4 regions of the Flexivirga aerilata genome follow, and region 1 is predicted to be linked to each of the others. Evidence: predicted binding sites of a transcription regulator. Region 1 holds the regulator's gene; each other region holds the start of a gene.
The links. The regulator LexA, encoded in region 1, represses DNA repair genes until DNA is damaged. The targets are predictions, from matches to a motif close to TCGAACANNTGTTCGA.
Positions count from the first base shown of each region.

Region 1 (5,060 bases):
TCGGCGCCTCGCAGGTGGGGGAGTCGGGGGAGCCGGATGACGAACCCTGGTGGGTGAGCGATCCTCGCCTGTCCGACCGTTTCCGGCGCTGATCCGGGCGTGGTCGAGGCGGCGGTGCCGCCGCGACTCAGGAGCAGACGTTCTTGGTCTGCGCGGCCTCGCACAGCGCGTCGAGCGTGGCGGCGACCGCCGGGACCCGTTGCAGATCGGGGGTCGTGACGGCATACACGGCGCGGCGGGACGCCGGATCGATCGGGAGCGTCTTGATGCCGGGGTTGCTGGCCGAGCGGCGAATGAGATCCGGGATGAGCGAGACGCCGAGACCTTCGGCGACCAGGCCCATCACCGCGACGTAGTCCTCGGTCTCGAAGGCGACGTCCGGGGTGAAGCCGGCCCGTCCCGCGAGCGACAGCAGGTGGCCGCGACATCGCGGACAGCCGGCGATCCAGGGCTCCTCGGCGAGGTCGGCGAGCTTGACCTTCTTGGACTTGGCGAGCTTGTGGCCGATCGGCACCGCGAGCCGCACCTCGTCGTCGAGCAGTTTGCGGGTCACGAACGCGTCGAGGTCCTCCTCGCCGCGCGCGAGATCGGTGCCCTCGTAGGCGAACGCGACCGCGACGTCGCACTCGCCGGAGCGCAGCGCGGCCAGCGACTCGGGCGGCTCGGCCTCGGTGAAGCTGACGTGCACGTCGGGGAATCGCTCCTTGACCAGCGCGAGGGCTCGCGGCACGAGCGTCGAAGAGGAGGAGGGGAACGCCATCAGCCGCACCCGGCCCGCGCGCAGTCCCGCGATGGCGGCGACCTCGGACTCCGCGGCGTCCAGCGCCGAGAGCACCGGCACCGCATGCCGTGCCAGCACCGACCCGGCCTCGGTCAGCCGCACGTTGCGACCGAGCCGCTCGACGAGCACGGTGCCGGTGCGCTCCTCGAGCCGGCGCACCATCTGCGAGATCGCCGGTTGTGAGTAGCCGAGCGACGCGGCGGCCGCCGTGAAGCTGCCCTCGTCGTGGATCGCCTTGATCACCCGCAGTCCTGCCGCATCAATCATGACCCCAGAATAACCCGATGTTATTGATGATCGCCACTTGCGGTCGATCGCTAATCGAAGGGGTGGGCGCGAAACTCCGCCCCGGGGCTGATGTATGACGGGGGTCTTCGGCATACGGTCGGACCATGCTGATCTGCTGCGAAGTCCTGCTCGCCGCGACGAGTCCCGCAGGCAAGCGCCTGGCCGGTGGTGCGCAGCTCGACCTGGCGCTCGCCGGCGGGGTGCTGACCGAGCTCGCGGCCCACCAGCGGGTGGCGGTCAAGGGCTCGCGGCTCGTCGTGCTCGACGAGCGCCCGGGCGGTGACCCGTTGCTCGATCATGCGCTCGCGATCTTCGCCCAGGGTGCCGGCAAGAAGCCCGAGAAGGTGCTGCCGAGGCTCGCCAAGGGGATGACCGACCGGGTCTATGACCGGTTGGTCGCCGACGGCGCGGTGCGCCGGGACCTGGGTGGCTTCCTGCGGCCGACCAGGCATCCCGTCGTCGACGCGGCGAGGCGGGAGGCGGTGCTGCGCGCCGGCCGCCAGGTGCTCGCCGGGACCGCCCGGCCCGACCTGCACAGCGGCTCGCTGATCGCGCTGCTCACCGCCGCAGACGCAGTGACCACCGTCTACTACGCCGAGCAGTTCGGCGTCTCCGCCCGGGAGCTGAAGAAGCGCGCCAAGGCCGTCGGAGCGCAGGACTGGGCGGCCGGCGCCGCGGAGGCCGCGATCCGAAGCGCGCAGCACGCAGTGTCCGCCGCACTCGCGACCTCGGCGGTGGCGGCCAACATCGCCCTGAACAGCTGATCCGCCGTGACCGGCTGACCCCGGGGCGGCAGATCTCCGCCTCCGCCCGATGTGAGAGCTTGAAGGCGTGGTGACCACCGACCCGGACGCGTTGCGCGACCTGCTGCGCGCGGGCGGCGTCGTCGCTCTCACCGGCGCGGGGCTGTCGACCGAGTCCGGCATCCCGGACTATCGCGGCCCGGACGGCAATCGCCGCTTCCAGCCGATGACGGCGCAGGAGTTGCTCGCCGATCCGGTTGCCCGCCAACGCTATTGGGCGCGTTCGTATGTCGGTTGGCCGCGCTTCGCCGCGGCGCGGCCGAACCCCGGGCACGTCGCCCTCGCGCAGTTGCAGCGGGCCGGGGCACTGGGGCCGATCATCACCCAGAACGTCGACGGGCTGCACCAGAGCGCCGGCGCCGACCGCGTCGCCGAATTGCACGGCAGCCTCACCCATGTCGTCTGCATGCACTGCGGGGAGCGCTACCGCCGGGAGACCGTCGACGAGTGGCTGACGCTCGCCAATCCTGACTTCGACCGCTCGGCGGAAGGCCCGCTGCGGCCGGACGGTGACGTCGCGATCGCCGACGAGCTGATCAGCAGATTTCACATCGTGCACTGCATCATCTGCGGATCGGATCTGCTCAAGCCGGACGTGGTGATGTTTGGCGAGTCGGTCGCTAAAGACCTTGTCGCACAGTGCTTTTCGTATGTCGAGAACGCGTCTTCGTTGCTCGTCCTCGGGTCGTCGCTCGCGGTCATGTCGGGCTACCGATTCGTCCGGCGCGCGGCTCGGCTCGGCATACCGGTGGCGATCGTGACGCACGGGTGGACGCGCGCCACCGACGACGAGGTCAGCGTGCGGGTGGACGCCCCGCTCGGTGCCACCCTGACCGCTCTCGCGGCCGACCTCGCCCGCGCGCCCGGCTGAACCGCCGAACGCGCGCGGGGGCGGTGGGCTGGTGACTCGCGCCGGCTCAGACCCGCCGCAGCACCGCCGTGACCTTGCCGAGGATCGTCGCGTCGTCGCCGTCGATGGGTTCGTATGCCTCGTTGTGCGGCAGCAGCCAGACCTTGCCGCGGGTGCGCTTGAAGGTCTTCACCGTCGCCTCGTTGTCGAGCATCGCGGCGACGATCTCGCCGTTGCTCGCGGTCGGCTGCTGGCGCACGACGACCCAGTCGCCGTCGCAGATCGCGGCATCCACCATCGAGTCGCCGACCACCTTGAGCAGGAAGAGGTCGCCCTCGCCGACGATCTGCTTGGGCAGCGGGAAGACGTCCTCGACGACCTCCTCGGCGAGGATCGGGCCGCCGGCGGCGATGCGGCCCACGACCGGCACGTATGACGCCGACGGGCGCTCGTCGCCGAGGCCCGTCTCGTCGATGCTCGTCTCGTCGGCCGCGGTCACGCTCGACCCACCGCGGTAGCCGCGCTCGTCGCGACCGGCCTCGGGGTCGATGACCTCGATGGCGCGCGGCCGGTTGGGGTCGCGGCGCAGATAACCCTTGCGCTCGAGCATCGTCAGCTGATGTGCCACCGAGCTGGGGCTGGTGAGGCCGACGGCGTCGCCGATCTCGCGCAGGCTCGGCGGGTAGCCGCGGCGTGCGACGGAGCTGCGGATCACCTGGAGCACCTTGCGCTGCCGTGTGGTCAGGCTCTCACCCGACCGGTCCGGCAGCTTGTGAACTTTCGCCATCGCCTCATCTCCTGATCGACCCCGTGTCCACGAAAACCCGCGCCGTTCGGAGTGTTTCGGCGCGATCCCCGTGCGACCGCCGAGGGGCTGTCGGTGGTCGGTGCTTGTCTGATCTTCGTGCAGAACTTGGTACAGAACCCCGTCCAGAACTTCGCGAAGAACGTCGTGCAGCCAGAGTATGGGGTTCGGACACAGTTGCCAAACATCTGTACGACGCGTGTCTCGACAGTGTCGAACGTCCGTGCTATACATCGTACAGAGGTCCTATCGCACACGCGTTCGCAACAGCCAGCAGTGGCGAAGGCCATGGTCCAGGAGGAAGAGATGAGTGCAGTCACCCAGTGGGAGATCCCGGCGACCGTCCCGCCGCGCCCGCGGCGTCGCCTGCGGTCGGTGCCGACCGGGGCCGGTGCGACGGCGAGCGTGGCCGGTGTGCCGCAGCGGCGCGCGGTGCCGGCGCAGATCGGTGTGCGCCTCACCGCCCGCGGCCGCCGGCTGCTGGTCGCGGCTGCGGTCGTGATCCTCTGCCTGTCGGGGGCGTTCGTCGCCCGCGCCTGGGCGGCGCCCTCGGCGCCCGCCGTGCCGTCGGTCACGGTCCAGCCGGGCCAGACGCTGTCCGAGGTCGCCCATCGCGCCTACCCGCAGCTGACCACGGGCGACGCGGTGACCAAGGTGCAGCAGGCCAACTCCCTCAATTCGCTGCAGGTCCACGCCGGCCAGCGGCTCAGCCTGCCGCGCTGATCGACTCTGCCGCCGGAGAGGCGGCAGCACATGCCATGGGTCCAACCGTGTCCCGGGCTCATGGAACGGGCGGGCGCAGCACGGGATTGTGCTGCGCCCGCCCGTTGTTGACAGATAGGTGCGGCGTGGCCAGGTAAGTGCGGCTGCGGCGGCGACTGCGAGCCGGTGAGACCCGCGACACGCCGTACGACACACCCGCAATCGGCCGCTGACCTGCGCAGATTCGACGCGACGCGCCGACGTCTTGCGTGCTTGTGGTCCAGGTGCCTAACATCCCTACATCTAGTAGTTACATCGTTGGGATTCATCCACATCTAGTCCACACGTCATCCCCAAGTCATCCACCGGATACCCACACCTTCATCCACAGGGAGCGGGTTTTTCCGGTGCTTGATCGCCGGGATGGCCACACCTGCACGACCCCGCGACAGCTTCCGAGGAGGACCGCCATGCACTGCCCGTTCTGCCGGCACGACGACAGCCGCGTCGTCGACAGTCGCACCAGTGAGGACGGCACCTGCATCAAGCGTCGCCGGCAGTGCCCCAACTGCGGCAAGCGGTTCTCCACCATGGAGACCGCCAGCCTGACGGTGGTCAAGCGCTCCGGCGCGAGCGAGCCGTTCAGCCGGGGCAAGGTGCTGGTCGGCGTGCGCAAGGCCTGCCAGGGCCGTCCGGTCAGCGAGGACGACCTCGCCCTGCTCGCCCAGCAGGTGGAGGAGTCCATTCGGGCCCAGGGTGCCGCCGAGATCGACGCCCACGACGTCGGTCTGGCGATCCTCGGCCCGCTGCGCAGCCTCGACGAGGTGGCCT
Region 1 covers NZ_JABENB010000001.1:2,094,283-2,099,342, forward strand. The annotation lists gene HJ588_RS09875 (cytochrome c oxidase assembly protein) at 1-92, shown strand, start outside; gene HJ588_RS09880 (LysR family transcriptional regulator) at 128-1,048, opposite strand; gene HJ588_RS09885 (GOLPH3/VPS74 family protein) at 1,174-1,833, shown strand; gene HJ588_RS09890 (Sir2 family NAD-dependent protein deacetylase) at 1,901-2,743, shown strand; gene lexA (transcriptional repressor LexA) at 2,790-3,509, opposite strand; gene HJ588_RS09900 (LysM peptidoglycan-binding domain-containing protein) at 3,834-4,250, shown strand; gene nrdR (transcriptional regulator NrdR) at 4,700-5,060, shown strand, end outside.

Region 2 (5,060 bases), 1.2 Mb from region 1:
CGGTCGGCGCACTCGTCGCCGCCTTGGTGGCGAGCTCGGCCACCCGCGGCAGCGCGGGAGAGTCCACCCGCGAGCCGAGTCGCCGCCGCAGCGCGTCGGCGCTGCCACGCTCGCGGATCGCGAGTGCCTCGTCGGGTGTGACCTTGCTCCACACCCACGGGATGTGCCGCGCCACCTCGCCGTCGGCGAAGTTGTAGAACACCGCGTGCACCACCTCGGCCGGCACGAGGCCGAGCGGCGCCGCGCGGCCGGCGAAGTAACCGTCCCAGTAGTTGCGCATGCCGGCCGCGAGGAACGCCTCGTTCGGCACGTCGGAGAAGGTGATGGTGCCGATCGGCTCGACGAGTTCGAAGAGGCGGTGGATCGTGGCTGGTGAGTGCTGCATCGGTGTCAGCTCCTGAAGGCTCGGCCGGCGCCCCGGTGGCGACGTCTCATTGTTGCTACGAACGGCTCGCGCCGAAATCGACAGCGGCGGCCCGGCTTCCGCTGCGCGTCCCCGCGTAGTCTCGGCGGGTCGATGCGGGTGAGGTGGGCGATGAAGCGGTGACGGAGAGGTCTGACGCGATGACGAACGAGGCTGCCGACGGTCGGGTGGAGACGGCCGTGCAGGGATCGGTGGCGACGATCACGCTGCACAATCCCGCGAAGCGCAACGCGATGACCACTCGCATGTGGGACTCGCTGCCGCCGCTGCTCGCCGAGCTCGAGCAGGACGCGTCCGTGCTCGCTGTGGTGCTGACCGGCGCCGGGGAGCACTTCTGCGCCGGCGCCGACATCACGTCGCTCGTCGGCACCCTCGGCATCGAATCTCCTGTGACCCCAGACGATTCCGGTATGGCGTTGTCCCCGCCCGAGCGCGCCGAGGAAGCGCTGGCCGCCTTCGCCAAGCCGACGGTGGCCGCAATCCGCGGCGCGTGCGTCGGCGGCGGCGTCGAGCTGGCATTGGCGTGCGATCTGCGAATCGCGAGCAATACCGCCAGATTCGGCGTCACCCCGGCCAAGATCGGGGTCTTCTACCCGCCACGCACGACGGCGCGTCTCGTGGCGGCGGTCGGCCCGGCATACGCCAAGCAGCTGCTGTTCACCGGCGACCTGATGCTCGCCGACGAGGCGCGGCGCATCGGGCTGGTCAACGAACTCGCCGAGTCGGACGCGCTCGACAACGTCGTCGCGTCGCTGCTCGAGACTATCACGGCACGCTCGCAGCTGAGCATTCGTGCAGCGAAGGCGATCGTCGACGCGGCGACGGCGTATGGCGTCGACGGGCCGCTCGGCGCGGTCGCCACTGCGACGCACTGGCAGGACGTGATGGTGCGGTCTGGTGACCCGCAGGAGGGCATCGCCGCCTTCGCCGAGCGGCGGGCGCCGGAGTTTCGGTGGCGGTGAGCGACCGGTGATCCTCCCGAAGGTGCGTGATCCGCGCATGATCACGATCCGTCGCGGCGGCACGCTCACCGACGAGCATCATCGACTGCTCGCACTGTGGGCGGCCGACTGCGCCGAACGCGTGCTGCCGCTCTTCGAGTCCAAGCGGCCGGACGACCCGCGACCGCGCGAGGCGATCGAGCAGATCCGCGCGTGGTCGCGAGGGGAGGTCGGCATGATGACGTCGCGCGCGGCCGGCGGCCACGCGATGGGCGCCGCCCGTCCCCTGCGGGGCGCGCCCCGGTTTGCGGCGTATGCCGCGGGTCAGGCCGGCGTCGTCGCGCACGTCGCCGAGCACGACCTGGGCGCTGCGGCATACGCGATCAAGGCGGTGCGCGCGGCGGCGCCCAAGGGGATGGAGGCAGCCGCCGGGGCTGCCGAAGGTCATTGGCAGCGCGAGCAATTGCCCGACGCGGTGCGGGACCTCGTGCTCGAGGACCAGCGGAGGCGCAACGAGATCTGCTGGTCGGTGTTCGGGTGACCGTGCGTCGCTATCCCGAGGCGCTGCGGGTCGACGACACCCTCTCGCTACGGCCCGCGACCGACGCCGACGCAGAGTTGATCAGCGGCTGGACGCAGGCGCCGGAGGTGCACGAGGGCTGGGGCGGGACGCCGCTCTCGGTCGCCGAGGTGCTCGCCAAGTACACCGGCCGCAGGGCGCCGCGGGTTGCGTCATACCTGGTGGTCGAGGGGGCCGAGCCGGTCGGCTATCTGCAGGCGTGGCAGGACGAATCTGCCTGTGGTCTGGACCTTTTCATCGCTGCACCCGCGCAGGGCCGGGGCATCGGACCGCGCGTGGCTCGAGCCCTCGCGGTCGCACTCGACGCGCTGGGCTGGCGGCCGCTCACCGTCGACCCGGCGGTCGGCAACGAGCGTGCGGTGCGGGCCTGGCAGGCAGCCGGGTTCGTGATGACGGGCCAGCAGGGTGTCGACCACGGGCGGCCGACCCACCTCATGGTGTTCGGCGGCGGATGACGCAGCGGTGCGCCGGAAACTTGTGTCGAACATATGTACAATTATGCCGATCGACGGTATTCTGGTGGCACGACGAAACCCACTGCGGCGGAGGGAGATTCGGGCCATGTCTCTCGATTCTGCTGTGCCGCTGCCCGAGTGTCCGGGCGTGCCGGGTGAGGCATCGCGGGTGCCGGTTGAGCCGGGGCGCGGGCCGGTCGTGTTGGAGCGAGTGCGGGAGCTTGCGGCGTTGCTGGATGAGGTGCCGGAGGTGGTGCATCAGCTCGGGGAGGAGCAGTTGGAGGCACTGACCGAAACCCTGCTGGGACTGTCGGGCCGGTTCGCGCAGCTTGCGACCGTCGCCACTGTGGAAGCGGTTGACCGTGGGACGGTTGCGGGTTCGACGGCGGCGAACACCACCCAGTGGGTATGCCGTCACGCCGAAGCGTCCGGGGTGCCGATCGAACCGGTGGAGGCGAAGTCGATCGCGGTGGTGGCGGAGGCGTGCCGGGAGCGGAAGAACGCGGTCATCGCGGCAGCGGTCGCACGTGGGTCGTGCACGGTGTCGACCGCGCGAGCGGCGTTGACGAATGCGGACAAGGTCGCGCCGGTCATCCCTTCGGCGGACCGGGATGAAGTGCTGGCGTGGTTCCTGCAACTCGACCCGGCACTCGGCGCCAAGGGTGTGCAGGCATTGACCCGGAAGATCCTGGCGACCTACGCCACCGAAGCACTCTCAGCACAGGACGCGAAACTCGAACAGGTCGAAACCCTGACCTGGGGTACGACCGCTACTGGGATGACCCGGTTGGTCGCGGAGTTGGCGCCGGCGAATGCTGCGGTGTTGAAGGCGGCGATCACCGCCGGGTCCGCACCACGGCCCGCTTCCCTGACCGCAGACCCCGCCGCGGCGGCCGCTGCCGGCACTGGCACTGGCGAGTCCGTGCGGGACGAGCGGACTCCGGGCAAGCGCCGGGCGGATGCGTTGATGGAGCTGATCGCTGCGGGCGCGAAAGTTGCTGCCGGTGAGGTCGCGCCCGTCGGGTCGGCGGCGACAATCCTGCTGACCATGGACCTGAGCGCCCTTACCCAGGGGATTGGTGGGGCAACCACACCCACCGGTGACGTGCTCGACGCCGGAGCGGCCCGGCGGGCAGCGTGTGACGCGGAGCTGATCCCGGCAGTGTTGGGTGGGCCGAGTCAGCCGTTGGATGTGGGCCGGCGAGAACGCCTGGTCACCAAGGGTTTACGCGCGGCTGTCGTCATACGCGATGGCGGGTGCACCTTCCCCGGGTGCGATCGGCCACCGGGTTTCTGCGAAGTCCATCACGTGATCCCGTGGTGGGCCGGCGGGGAAACCAGCCTGACCAATTCGGCCATGCTGTGCTGCCGGCACCACCAGGAAGTCCACCGCCACGGGTTCATGGCACAGGTTCGCCCCGACGGCGTCACCTGGGACCTCACCCCCGGCCGCATGCCCAGCCACACCCACGCGGCGGCATAGCTGAACTGCGTCGGTCGATCGATTGCGCGACTTTGTTCGGCGGCAGGCGCCCGTCAGCAGAGACCGTGTCAGCAGCGACCCGTCGGAAAGAACTCAGAGCGGACCGATCCGGTTGTTCATCCGCTGGTTGTGCGCGGCCCGCCCGCACGAGCTCGCGCCGCAGGAGATGACGGCTCAAGATGACGGCTCGCATGACGGGTAAGCGCGGGTCAATCGCCGAGCAGGTCCTCTTCGACGATGCGCCGCACGTCATCCGCGCCGACGTGCCGATACCAACGATTGTCCGGATGGCTCACCACTACCGGCGCCCCGTTGCACGGATAGAGGCAGCCGGTGAGCGCCACCAGCACCTCGCGGTCGAGCACCCCACGGCGAGTCAGCTCGTCGGTCAGCGCGGCCGAGGTCTCCTCCGCACCCTTGGCATTGCAGCGCGGGCCACGGCACACCAGCACGTGACGACGGTATGGCGGAGCTTCCTCCCACGCCGGGCTCTCCAGCGGCGCCTCGGCTCCGGTGACCGCGCGTGCTTCCGTTGCGCACGCCGCTCGCACCGCGGCCACCCCGAAACCACGGGACAGGCCGCCCGCCACCTCGACTTGCAGCACACCGCGGGTGCGCACCCAGTGGCCGGCAACCCGGCCGAGCCAGGATCGGCCGGTGTGGGAGGTCGTGCGCGCCGCCGCGACGAGGCGCACCGACGTGCCCACCGCCTCGGCGGCGATCGCGTCCAGCACGCCCACGAGGCTCGGGCCGCCACCTTGCAAGCAGGCGACGGTCGCCCCGAGATCATCTGCGGTGGCGAACAATTCGGCCAGGTGGTCGTCGTCGAGCCCGGTCAGGCTGACCAGCACCAGCCGCTGATCCGTCATCGGCCCGCACCCTGGCGCGACCAGGAGATTCGCAGCCGGTCGGTGCGCTCGACCGTCGCGCACACCCCGAAGACCGTGTCGACCAGGCCGGCCGTCAGCACTGCTTCGGTGTCGCCCGACGCGGCCACCCGGCCCTGCGACATCACGATGATCCGTGGGCAGAATGCCGCCGCCAGGTCGAGATCGTGCAGCACCGCCATTGTCGTAATCCCCTGTCGCGCAACAGTTTCCAGGAGTGACAACTGGTGCTGCAGGTCCAGGTGGTTGGTCGGCTCGTCCAGCAACAGCAGCCGCGGCTGCTGCGCCAA
Region 2 covers NZ_JABENB010000001.1:936,676-941,735, forward strand. The annotation lists gene HJ588_RS04435 (SCO6745 family protein) at 1-385, opposite strand, end outside; gene HJ588_RS04440 (enoyl-CoA hydratase/isomerase family protein) at 565-1,386, shown strand; gene HJ588_RS04445 (putative immunity protein) at 1,424-1,906, shown strand; gene HJ588_RS04450 (GNAT family N-acetyltransferase) at 1,903-2,400, shown strand; gene HJ588_RS04455 (HNH endonuclease signature motif containing protein) at 2,507-3,883, shown strand; gene HJ588_RS04460 ((2Fe-2S) ferredoxin domain-containing protein) at 4,093-4,752, opposite strand; gene HJ588_RS04465 (ABC transporter ATP-binding protein) at 4,749-5,060, opposite strand, start outside.
Region 2: a site for LexA is predicted at 2,426-2,441, ahead of HJ588_RS04455 (HNH endonuclease signature motif containing protein). Genes of this name have one in related genera too.

Region 3 (5,060 bases), 290 kb from region 1:
TCGGTCGCCGCTTCGAGCGCGTAGGCGACGAGCACGGTGCGTTTGCCTTCGCGCAGGTCGTCCCCAGCGGGCTTGCCGGTCTGCTCCGGGTCGCCGAAGACGCCGAGCAGGTCGTCGCGCAACTGGAAGGCCTCGCCGAGCGCCAGCCCGTAGGCGGACAGCGCCTCGAACGTGCGCTCGTCGGCACCGGCGCAGGAGGCACCGATGAGCAGCGGCTGCTCCACCGTGTATTTCGCACTCTTGAAGCGGATCACCTTGCGGGCCCGGGCGATTCGCTCCTCGGTCGGCACACCCTGCCAGGTCTGCGCGGCCTCGACCACGTCGAGATACTGGCCGCCCATCAGCTGGGTGCGCATCGTGTCGAAGACGGTGCGGCCGCGCAGCAGCTCCTCCTGCGGCAGGCCGCTGGTCGTGTAGATCTCGTCGGTCCAGTTGAGGCACAGGTCGCCGGCCAGGATGGCACCGGCCTCCCCGAAACGGCCGGCGTCGCCGGCGAGCCCGCGCTCCCGGTGCGCGGCCGCGAGCCGGCGGTGGGCTGCAGGCATACCGCGGCGCACGTCGGAGTCGTCCATCACGTCGTCGTGCAGGAGCGCGGCGGCCTGGAAGACTTCCAGCGACATCGCCGCACGCACGAGCGCATCGCTGTCGGCGCCGCCCGCGGCGCGGTAGCCCCAGTAGAGGAAGCCCGCGCGCAGCCGCTTGCCGCCGCTCAGCAGGTCGAAGACCGCGTCGAGCAGATCGGTCATGTCCGGGCCGAGGGGAGTCAGCACCTGCTGCTGGTGCTGGCGCTCGCGGTCGAGTGCGCGCTGCACCCGCGCGCGCAGGTCGGCGAGGTCGGCGGAGGGCAAGGGTCGGTCCTTTTCGAAGCGTGGTCGGGATGAGCCTAATTGGCCGCGCTGTCCTTACAATCACCGGCATGACGCCGCGCCCCATCCCGCAACTGTTGGCAGAGGACGGCCCCAGCTTCAGTTTCGAGTTCATGCCGCCGCGCACCGAGAAGGCCGAGGCGATGCTGTGGAACTCCGTGCGCCGGATCGAGCAGGTGAACCCCACCTTCATCTCCGTCACGTATGGCGCAGGCGGCTCCACCCGTGACCGCACCGTGCGCATCACCGGTCGCATCGAGCAGGAGACGACGCTCACCACGATGGCGCACCTGACCTGCGTCGGCTCCTCGGTCGCCGAACTGCGGCAGATCGTGGGGGAGTACGCCTCGGTCGGCGTCACCAACGTGCTGGCACTGCGCGGCGACCCACCCGGCGGCCCGGCCGGGGAGTGGGTGGCCCACCCCGAGGGGCTCGACCACGCCGACAAGCTGGTGTCCCTGGTGCGCTCGCTCGGCGACTTCACCGTCGGCGTCGCCGCCTTCCCGGACAAGCACCCGGAGTCCAACGACCTGACGGCCGACGCCGACACCCTGGTCCGCAAGGCCGAGGCCGGTGCGTCGTTCGCGATCACCCAGATGGTCACCGATGTCGACGCCTACCTGCGCCTGCGTGACCTGGTCGCCGCGCGCGGGTGCGACCTGCCGATCATCCCCGGTCTGCTGCCGGTGACCGCGGCCGGTCAGCTGCAGCGCCTCACCGAGCTCAACGGCCAGCCGCTCGCCGCCGACGTCGTCGCCCGGATCGACGCGGTCAGCCACGACGAGGCGGCCGTGCGCCGCGAGGGCATCGCGATCTGCACCGAGCACTCCGAGCGCCTGCTGCGCGAAGGAGCCCCGGGCATCCACTTCATCACCATGAACAAGTCGACCGCGACGCTCGAGGTCTTCGACAACCTGCGGCAGAACAGCTTCGTGTGAACCGTGTGAGCTGAGCTCACCACGCCTCGCACGCGCCGCCATACGTCGGTTGTCGGTGCCGGCGACTACCTTCTCGAATCGAACATTTGTTCGTGCACTGCTCGTGCAGGCAACGATTCGAGGAGACCTCCCATGCGCCGTTCCGCCCGACCCGCCCGTTCTGTCCACTCCGGCGCCCCCGTCGCCGGTGCCGTGCTCGACCTGATCGACCGCACCCGCACCGGCCTGTTGCAGGCCTGCCATGCCACCAGTGCGGACGAGCGCTACCGGCTCGCGCACCTGGCCGCGCTGCGGGCGGCCGCCGCCGTGCTGGCCGCCGACGCGCGGCGCACCGCCGGATCCCGCCCGCGCAACGTCTGGTCGGTGCTGCCGGCGGTCGCTCCGGAACTGTCGGAGTGGGCGCAGTTCTTCGAAGGCACCGCGGCGCGGCGGCAGCTGCTCGAGCGCGGGGCCGCCGAGGTCAGCACGAGGGAGGCCGACGACCTGGTGCGGCAGGTGGAGGCATTCCTGGAGCTGGTCCTCACCCACCTCGGTTTGCCGATGATGGAGTCGTTCACCGCGTGCGTGGCGCCGGTGCCAACTCTTTCGGTAGTTGGGCACCCACACATCTCCGAAGCTGTTTAGGCTTTGCCCCAAGCGGGCAGGTGACTACCGCTTGGTAGCAGGGCGAACTATCCTTGAAGGAACGAACTGCCGGATCGATCCGACAGACCGATCGCCGCGTGGCGGCGACCGCGCGACATTGGGAGGTCAACGTGCCGCTCTCGGAGCACGAGCAGCGCCTACTCGATCAAATGGAGCAGGCGCTCAAGGTGGAGGACCCCAAGTTCGCCTCGCACATGGTGGCGCATCCGGGACGCAGCAAGCTGCGACGCCGCATCGCAATCGGTGTGGTGGGCGTGCTCGCCGGGCTCGCCCTGGTGCTCGTCGGCGTCACGATCACCCAGATCTGGCTCGGCGTGGTCGGCTTCGCGGTGATGGTCGCCGCCGGCGCCTACGCCTTCGCCCCGGGCAAGGGCCGCGAGTTCGGCACCGTGCAGGACGACGGGTCGATCGTCGCCGCCTCCGGCTCCGGCCGCCGTCATCGCGGCACCACCGCCGCCCAGAGCGGCAGCTTCATGGAGCGTCTCGAGCAGCGCTGGGACAAGCGCCGCGAGCAGGGTTGGTGACCGGCCCGCTCACTTCGTGAGCAGCAGCCCCGCCACCCAGATCCACGAGACCAGCACGGCCGCGGCGAGTTCGATGCCGATGCTGGTCAGCACGGCCCGCACCGCCGCCTTCGTGGCCGCCCACGCCCGGCCGGCGTTGCGCAGGCGCACCTGCTCGGCCAGGTAGACGCCGACCACGAAGCCGATGAAGAGCCCGACATACGGGATCACGAAGAAGCCGACCACGGCACCGACCAGGCCCGCGAGCTTGGCCAGCCCCGGCACGCCGGCCTGCTTCAGCCGCCGGTTCGGCACCGTGTACTGCACCACCCAGCCGACCGCCGCCACCGCCACGCACACCCCGAAGACCGTCCACGACGTCGCGCTGCCCACGTGCCACGCCCAGAGCAGCACGCCGGCCAGGCAGAGGAGCAGTCCGGGCAGCACCGGCACGATCAGGCCGAGGATGCCGACGACGATCATGGCGCCGGAGAGGACGGTGACGGGGTCCATGGCCGTCAGCGTATGACGAAGGCGGCGCACCCCGGTGGGGCGCGCCGCCTTCGGCGTGGTCTTGCAGAGAGGGTCAGGCGTCGACGACCGTCGGCTCCGCCTGGAGTCGGTCGGTCTCGTCGATGACCTCTTCGGCGATCTCCCGCAACTTGTCGATGTGCTCACGGCCGTGGTGGGCGCAGAAGAGCAGGTCCTGGTCGGAGCTGAGTCGCGCACGGATGAAGGCCTGCGCACCGCAGCGGTCGCAGCGATCGGATGTGGTCAATGTCGGGGCAAGGGCTGTGGTCACGGTAATCATCCTCTCGTTGCGGTTTCGGGCTCGCACCCGATCCCGTCGTCGAAGTGGTCAACAGTCAATCATGCGAAGGGATTCCCGACGTGCACATTCTTGCTGTGTGGCCTGCTTCACAGGTTCTCACCCCGTCCGACGAGCAGGTACGGCGGGGCGTTCCCGGGCGGTGCGGCGCGAGCCTGCGCGCAGTTGTCCGGCCCGGCGGTTACCCTTCGATCGAGCCAAGCGTGAGGCGGGCCGCTCACCCGCGCGATGAGGAGTTCCCCCTGTGACCGCCAGTCCGTCCACGACGTCCGAGAGCGAATACACCGCCCGGCATCTGCAGGTGCTCGAAGGACTCGAGGCCGTCCGCAAGCGCCCGGGCATGTACATCGGGTCCACCGACTCCCGGGGGCTGATGCACTGCGTCTGGGAGATCATCGACAACGCCGTCGACGAGGCGCTCGCCGACCGCGGCGACCATGTCCTCGTGACCCTGCACGCCGACGGGTCGGTGTCGATCGCGGACCGCGGCGCGGGCATCCCCGTCGACATCGAGCCGCGCACGGGCCTGACCGGGGTCGAGGTGGTCTTCACCAAGCTGCACGCCGGCGGCAAGTTCGGCGGCGGGTCCTATGCCGCCTCCGGTGGTCTGCACGGCGTCGGCGCGTCGGTGGTCAACGCCGTCTCCAGCCGCCTCGACGTCGAGGTCGACCGGGGCGGCAAGACCTACGCGATGAGCTTCCGGCGCGGCGAGCCCGGCATCTTCGACGACGGCAAGGCCGGGCCCTCGCCCGACTCGCCGTTCCAGCCGTTCACCGCGGGCAGTGAGCTGCGCGTGGTCGGCAAGGCCAAGCGCGGCGTCACCGGCACCCGCATCCGGTTCTGGACCGACCCGCAGATCTTCCTGCGCGACGCCCGGCTCGACTACGACAGCCTGATCGCCCGGGCGCGTCAGACGTCGTTCCTGATCCCCGGCCTGACGATCGTCGTGCGCGACGAGCGCGGTCTGCCGGACACACCGGGCGCGGACGGCCCGGTCGAAGAGGTCTTCCGGCACGACGGCGGCATCTCGGAGTTCACCGAGTTCCTGGCCCCGGACCCGGGCCTGACCGACGTATGGCGGCTGCAGGGCGAAGCCACCTTCACCGAGACCGTCCCGGTGCTGGACGCCCAGGGCCACATGACGCCGACCGAGGTCGAGCGCCTCTGCGGCGTCGACGTCGCGGTGCGCTGGGGCACCGGCTACGACACCAAGCTCAAGTCGTTCGTCAACGTCATCGACACGCCCAAGGGCGGCACGCACGTCGCGGGCTTCGAGCAG
Region 3 covers NZ_JABENB010000001.1:2,389,029-2,394,088, forward strand. The annotation lists gene HJ588_RS11245 (polyprenyl synthetase family protein) at 1-848, opposite strand, end outside; gene metF (methylenetetrahydrofolate reductase [NAD(P)H]) at 917-1,804, shown strand; gene HJ588_RS11255 (SAV_6107 family HEPN domain-containing protein) at 1,937-2,428, shown strand; gene HJ588_RS11260 (DUF3040 domain-containing protein) at 2,527-2,973, shown strand; gene HJ588_RS11265 (DUF456 domain-containing protein) at 2,983-3,465, opposite strand; gene HJ588_RS11270 (DUF7455 domain-containing protein) at 3,539-3,763, opposite strand; gene HJ588_RS11275 (toprim domain-containing protein) at 4,026-5,060, shown strand, end outside.
Region 3: a site for LexA is predicted at 1,883-1,898, ahead of HJ588_RS11255 (SAV_6107 family HEPN domain-containing protein). Genes of this name have one in related genera too.

Region 4 (5,060 bases), on a different contig from region 1:
CACGCAGTCGTCGGACCATCGCGGTGTGCTGCTCGAGGTGCCGAGTGGTCTGGTGTCGCCGACCGACCGGCCGAGCATCGGCACCGGCCAACTCGAGGCGACGCGGCTGCCGTGGGACGCGGAGGGCGTGCCACCGGTGATCGTGTCGCTGGCCGGCAACCTCTCCGGCGCGTATGCCGAGGCCGCCGACCAGTTGCGCCGCCGCAGCCTGATGCGACGGGTCGCGGGCGTCGAGGTCAACCTCGCGTGCGGCGACCGCAAGAACGACGGCCGGCCGTTCGCGCACGACGCATTCGGGGCGACCAAGGTCATCGCGCGGGTGCGGGAGCAGCTGCCGCGCGACCTGCCGCTCTTCGCCAAGCTGAGCGCGGACGTGCACGATCTGGTCGAAATCGCCCGGGGCTGTGTGAAATCCGGCGCCACCGGGCTGGTGGTGACCAGTCCGCTGCGGGCTCTTGCGATCGATCTGCCGACGCTGCGGCCCCGCCTGACGCCCGACGTGACGGGCCTGTCCGGGCCGGCCATCCTGCCGATCACGCTGCGGGCGGTGTGGGACCTGCGGGCAGCGGTGCTGTCCGGGAGACTGCCCAATGTCGCCGTCGTGGCGGTCGGCGGCATCGCTCACGCGGGGGACGCGGTGCAGGCGCTGGCGGCCGGTGCGTCGGCGGTCCAGCTGGGCAGCGCACTCCTTCACGACCCCTCCGCCGCGGAGCGGGTCAGCACGGGCCTGCTCGCGGAGTGCGAGCGGCTCGGCATACCATCTGTGAAAGATCTGATCGGGCGGGCACATCATGACTGACACACCAAAACCGTTGGAACCCTTCGGCATTCGGCTCGGTGCGGCGATCGGCGAGCACGGGCCGATCTGTGTGGGCATCGATCCGCATCCGTCGCTGCTGGAGCAGTGGGAGCTGCCGGTGTCGGTGCGCGGGCTGCGCCGGTTCGCCGAGACCGCGGTCGATGCGTTCGGTGGCGCGGTCGCGATGGTGAAGCCGCAGTCAGCGTTCTTCGAGCGCTTCGGCGCCGCTGGTGTGGAGGTGCTCGAGGACACGCTCTGCGGTCTGCGCGAGACCGGCACGCTCAGCCTCCTCGACATCAAGCGCGGGGACATCGGCTCCACCATGCAGGCGTATGCCGAGGCATATCTCGGCGACGACTCGCCGCTGCGTGCCGATGCCGTCACGGTGAGCCCCTACCTCGGATTCGGTTCTCTCACACCGGCTTTGGACATCGCGGCCCGCACGGGACGGGGTGTCTTCGTGCTCGCGCTGACGTCGAACCCGGAGGGCGCGTCCGTCCAGCACGCGACCTGGGAGGGCGAGACCGTCGCCGGAGCCGTGATCGACGCGGTCGGCGAACACAACGCTCTCGCCGCGGCCGGTGAGTTCGGCGATGTCGGGATGGTGGTCGGCGCGACCGTGGGCAAGGACATCGCCGCCCTCGGGCTGACCGAGCGGCTGCTCGACTCGCGGGCACCGTTGCTGGCGCCCGGTTTCGGCGCTCAGGGCGCCACAATCGGCGACATCGCCGCCGGCTTCGGGGCGGCGAGCCGGCTGGTGCTCCCGACGACATCGCGGGCGGTGCTCGCGGCGGGTCCGGACGTGGACTCGCTGCGTGACGCGCTGCGGCGCGTGCAGGACGAGGCGCGGGAGCTGACAGACTGAACGCCAGCTGACCGAGTGAATTCGGTGGCGCCCCCACGTCGTTCGGCGCAGGATGAGCGGGTGCCACCGCCACCGACCGTCGTCCTGCTCGAGGGGCGCAGTGACGTCGTCGCCGTCGCGTCATTCGCTCGCAGGCGTGCCGCGGGCGAGCTGGACGGGGTGGAGCTGGTCGACCTCGGCGGTGTGACCAACATCGGTGGCCGCCTCGAGCGGCTCAGCATCCGGCCGGAGGTCACCCGCGCCGCGGGGCTCTGCGACCGAGGCGAGGTCGACGTGGTGGTGCGTGCGCTGCGGCGCTTCCACCCCGACGTGCAGGTGATGGGCGATCTCGCGGCGCGCGGCTTCTTCGTGTGCGATCGCGACCTGGAGGACGAACTCATCCGCGGGCTCGGCGTCCCGGGGTGTATGTCGTTGCTCGACCGCCTCGGGCTCGGCGAGCGCTTCGCCACCTTCTGCCGGCAGCCGGCCTGGCAGTCCCAGCCCATCGTCGACCAGCTGCACCGCTTCGTGGGGACGACCTCCGGCCGCAAGGAACTCTTCGCGGGCGAGGCCGCCGGCGCCATACCGCTCGATCGGGTGCCACCACCGATCGCCGACCTGCTCGACTACGTCGTAGCCTGAGCGACTGGCTTCTCGAAGAGCGCCACCGGGTGCCACTGCCGGTCCTCGAAGGCGCGGCGTCCGACCTCCCGAAATCCTTGCGCTGCATAGTAATTGCGCAGAGCGTGGTTCGTGTCGACACAGTCGAGCCGGAGCCGGGAGTGGCCCTCGTCGGCGGCGCGTCGTGCGGCCCAGCGGAGCAGGTGTGCGCCGAGCCCGGGTGCGTCACGTTGCATGAGCCCGTGCACGTATGCCGCCGGGGTCTCGTCGCCGGGCCAGACGTCGTCGTCGCGATGCAGGTAGCGCACGGTCCCGATGATCGTGCCCGTGCCGGCGACGACGAACCATTCTCCGGCGGCGACCTGCGCTCGGATGGTTTCCAGCGGGACATCGTCCGGGGCGCCACTGATCGATGCCGCGATCGAGCAGTCCGATCGCGAGCGTCCGGCGCAGCTCGTGGATGGCCGGGGCGTCAGCGGCGGTTGCTGGGCGGGGCTCGAGATGCATGTGCACAGTCTGCTGGGCTGCAGGCGCATCTCGTCAGCACCCGTGGCGCTGGGGTCACTATCGCTCACGAGTTGGGGAGGTGGCAGCGAGCAGGGGAGCCACGTGAGGGGTGAATCAGACTGCAAATGCTCGCAATCGACTCAGCGAATCACTTTCTACGGCGTTCGAACAGGTGTATGATGTGGGGTATGGCGGACCTGCACCGAGCACTCACCCCAGAGGTGATCTCCGGTGCCTCCACCGGCGAGCTCTTGGAGGCTGCGCAGGTGTTGCTGCGGGCCGCGTTCGACACGGTGAGGGATGACGCAGGAGCAGACGCCGCCGGCCCGTCGGACGTCGAGTTGCTCGACCGGGTGCGCGCGACGCAGCAGGTGCAAAACTCCGCCTGGGCGACGCAGACCGTGTGCCTGGATCGGCTGGCAGCCAACGAGTTGCGCAAGCATCCGGACTGCCCGGACAGCTGGACCCCGTTGGAAGTCGGTGCCCGGCTGGGCTGGTCCGATCGGCAAGCCGGTAATCGGCTCGTCGAAGCCGGCGACGCCGTCCGGCACGCACCGCGCCTGTTGGATCGTGCCGGAGCCGGCGTCATGGACGGCCGCAAGGTCGCCGCCGTTGCCGGCGTGCTCGCAGATGGACCGGCCGTCGCCAGCGTCATCGAGGATCAGCTGCTCGATGAGGACCCCGAAGCGTGGACCTCCACCAAACTCACCCGGAGGGCGCGACGGCTCCGGGCCAAGCACGCACCGGTGGAGGCCGACCGGGCCGCGGTGGATCGTCGCCGTGAGTGCACCAACGTCACCTGCGAACCGCACTGGGAGCCGGGCATGTCCAGCCTCACCGCCGTCATGCCGGCGTTGGATGCGGCAAAGGTGATGGCAGCCATCAACACCCACGCCCGCCTGCTCAACGAATCGACGACCACCGGCAAGACCATCGGCGAGCACCGGCTCGACGCCCTGACCGACCTGTTGCTTTCCGACGTGCAGGTGAGGACCGAGTTGGTGCTGCACGTCCCGTTCCACACCCCATCCGCCCCGTCCGGCACAGTTGCGCCCGGTGCCGCAGCGGGCGACGACTCCAAGGAGCCGGCGCAATCGGCGGGTCAGGTGCACGTGCAGGTCGGCGCCGAGTCCCCAATCACTGCCGAGGACTACCTGGACCAGGTCGCCGACATCGACGCGCGTCATCGACAACTCATGACCATCGGCGGCGTCGCCACCACCGATGCCGCGGCGATCCCGGACCCGGCGGACCTCGACGACTGGCTCGACTACGTCCACCACACACCCGAGGCGCTGCTCGAGGAAGAGGTCGAACGCCTCCTCGCGACACCGGGTTTGTATCTCGGTCCACCGGGCGAGCCGCCTGACCGCACACCGCAGTGCTCGATCGGTGACGTGCTCGTCCCCGGCATCGGCACCGTTCCCGCCGACGCAGTCCGCGCTCTCGCTGGTTTGCTCGGCACCACGGCAAGCCGTGCACTGGTCGACTCCGCGACCGGTGTCGTTGCCGAAACCGCCTGCCACTCCTACACGCCCGGCGCTAGGCTCGCCCGGCACATCCGCACCCGCGACCAGCACTGCCGTTTCCCCGGTTGCACCCGGCCGGCCACGATGACCGACATCGACCACGTTGTCCGTTATCCCGACGGCCCGACAGCTGCCTTCAACCTGCAGTGCCTCTGCCGGCACCACCACCGCGCCAAGCACGAAGGCGGCTGGCAGGTCACGATGACCCACGACGGCAGCTGCACCTGGATCAGCCCCGGCGGGTACACCTACCTCACCCGCCCCGGCGACCAACCCGCGCCACGCGCCAGTACGGCGTGACTGCTCATCTCGTGAGGGGCCGCCAGGCGCTCATCTCGTAAGAGAGCGTGACGCTGGCGTCACTTCCGCTTACGAGATGCGGGAAGTGGGGCGCTGGTCGCGCGGGTGGTCTCGTCTCGTAAGGAACTGTGACGCTGGGGTCACCATCGCTTACGAGATGCGGGCGCGGGCACTGGTCGCGCGGGCGGTCTCGTCTCGTAAGCAGCCGTGATGCGGGGGTCACCATCGCTTACGGGATGCGGGGAGTGGGGCGCTGGTCGCACGGGCGGCCTCGTCTCGTAAGCAGCCGTGATGCGGGGGTCACCATCGCTTACGAGAAGCGGGGAGTGGGGCGCTGGTCGCGCGGGCGGCTTCGTCTCGTCGTAAGGAACCGTGATGCTGGGGTCACCATCGCTTACGGGATGCGGGGAGGCGCTCGTCTCGTAAGGAACCGTGATGCTGGGGTCACGATCGCTTACGG
Region 4 covers NZ_JABENB010000003.1:612,389-617,448, reverse strand. The annotation lists gene HJ588_RS18480 (beta/alpha barrel domain-containing protein) at 1-799, shown strand, start outside; gene pyrF (orotidine-5'-phosphate decarboxylase) at 792-1,664, shown strand; gene HJ588_RS18470 (hypothetical protein) at 1,725-2,285, shown strand; gene HJ588_RS20230 (GNAT family N-acetyltransferase) at 2,270-2,572, opposite strand; gene HJ588_RS18460 (HNH endonuclease signature motif containing protein) at 2,960-4,600, shown strand.
Region 4: a site for LexA is predicted at 2,936-2,951, ahead of HJ588_RS18460 (HNH endonuclease signature motif containing protein). Genes of this name have one in related genera too.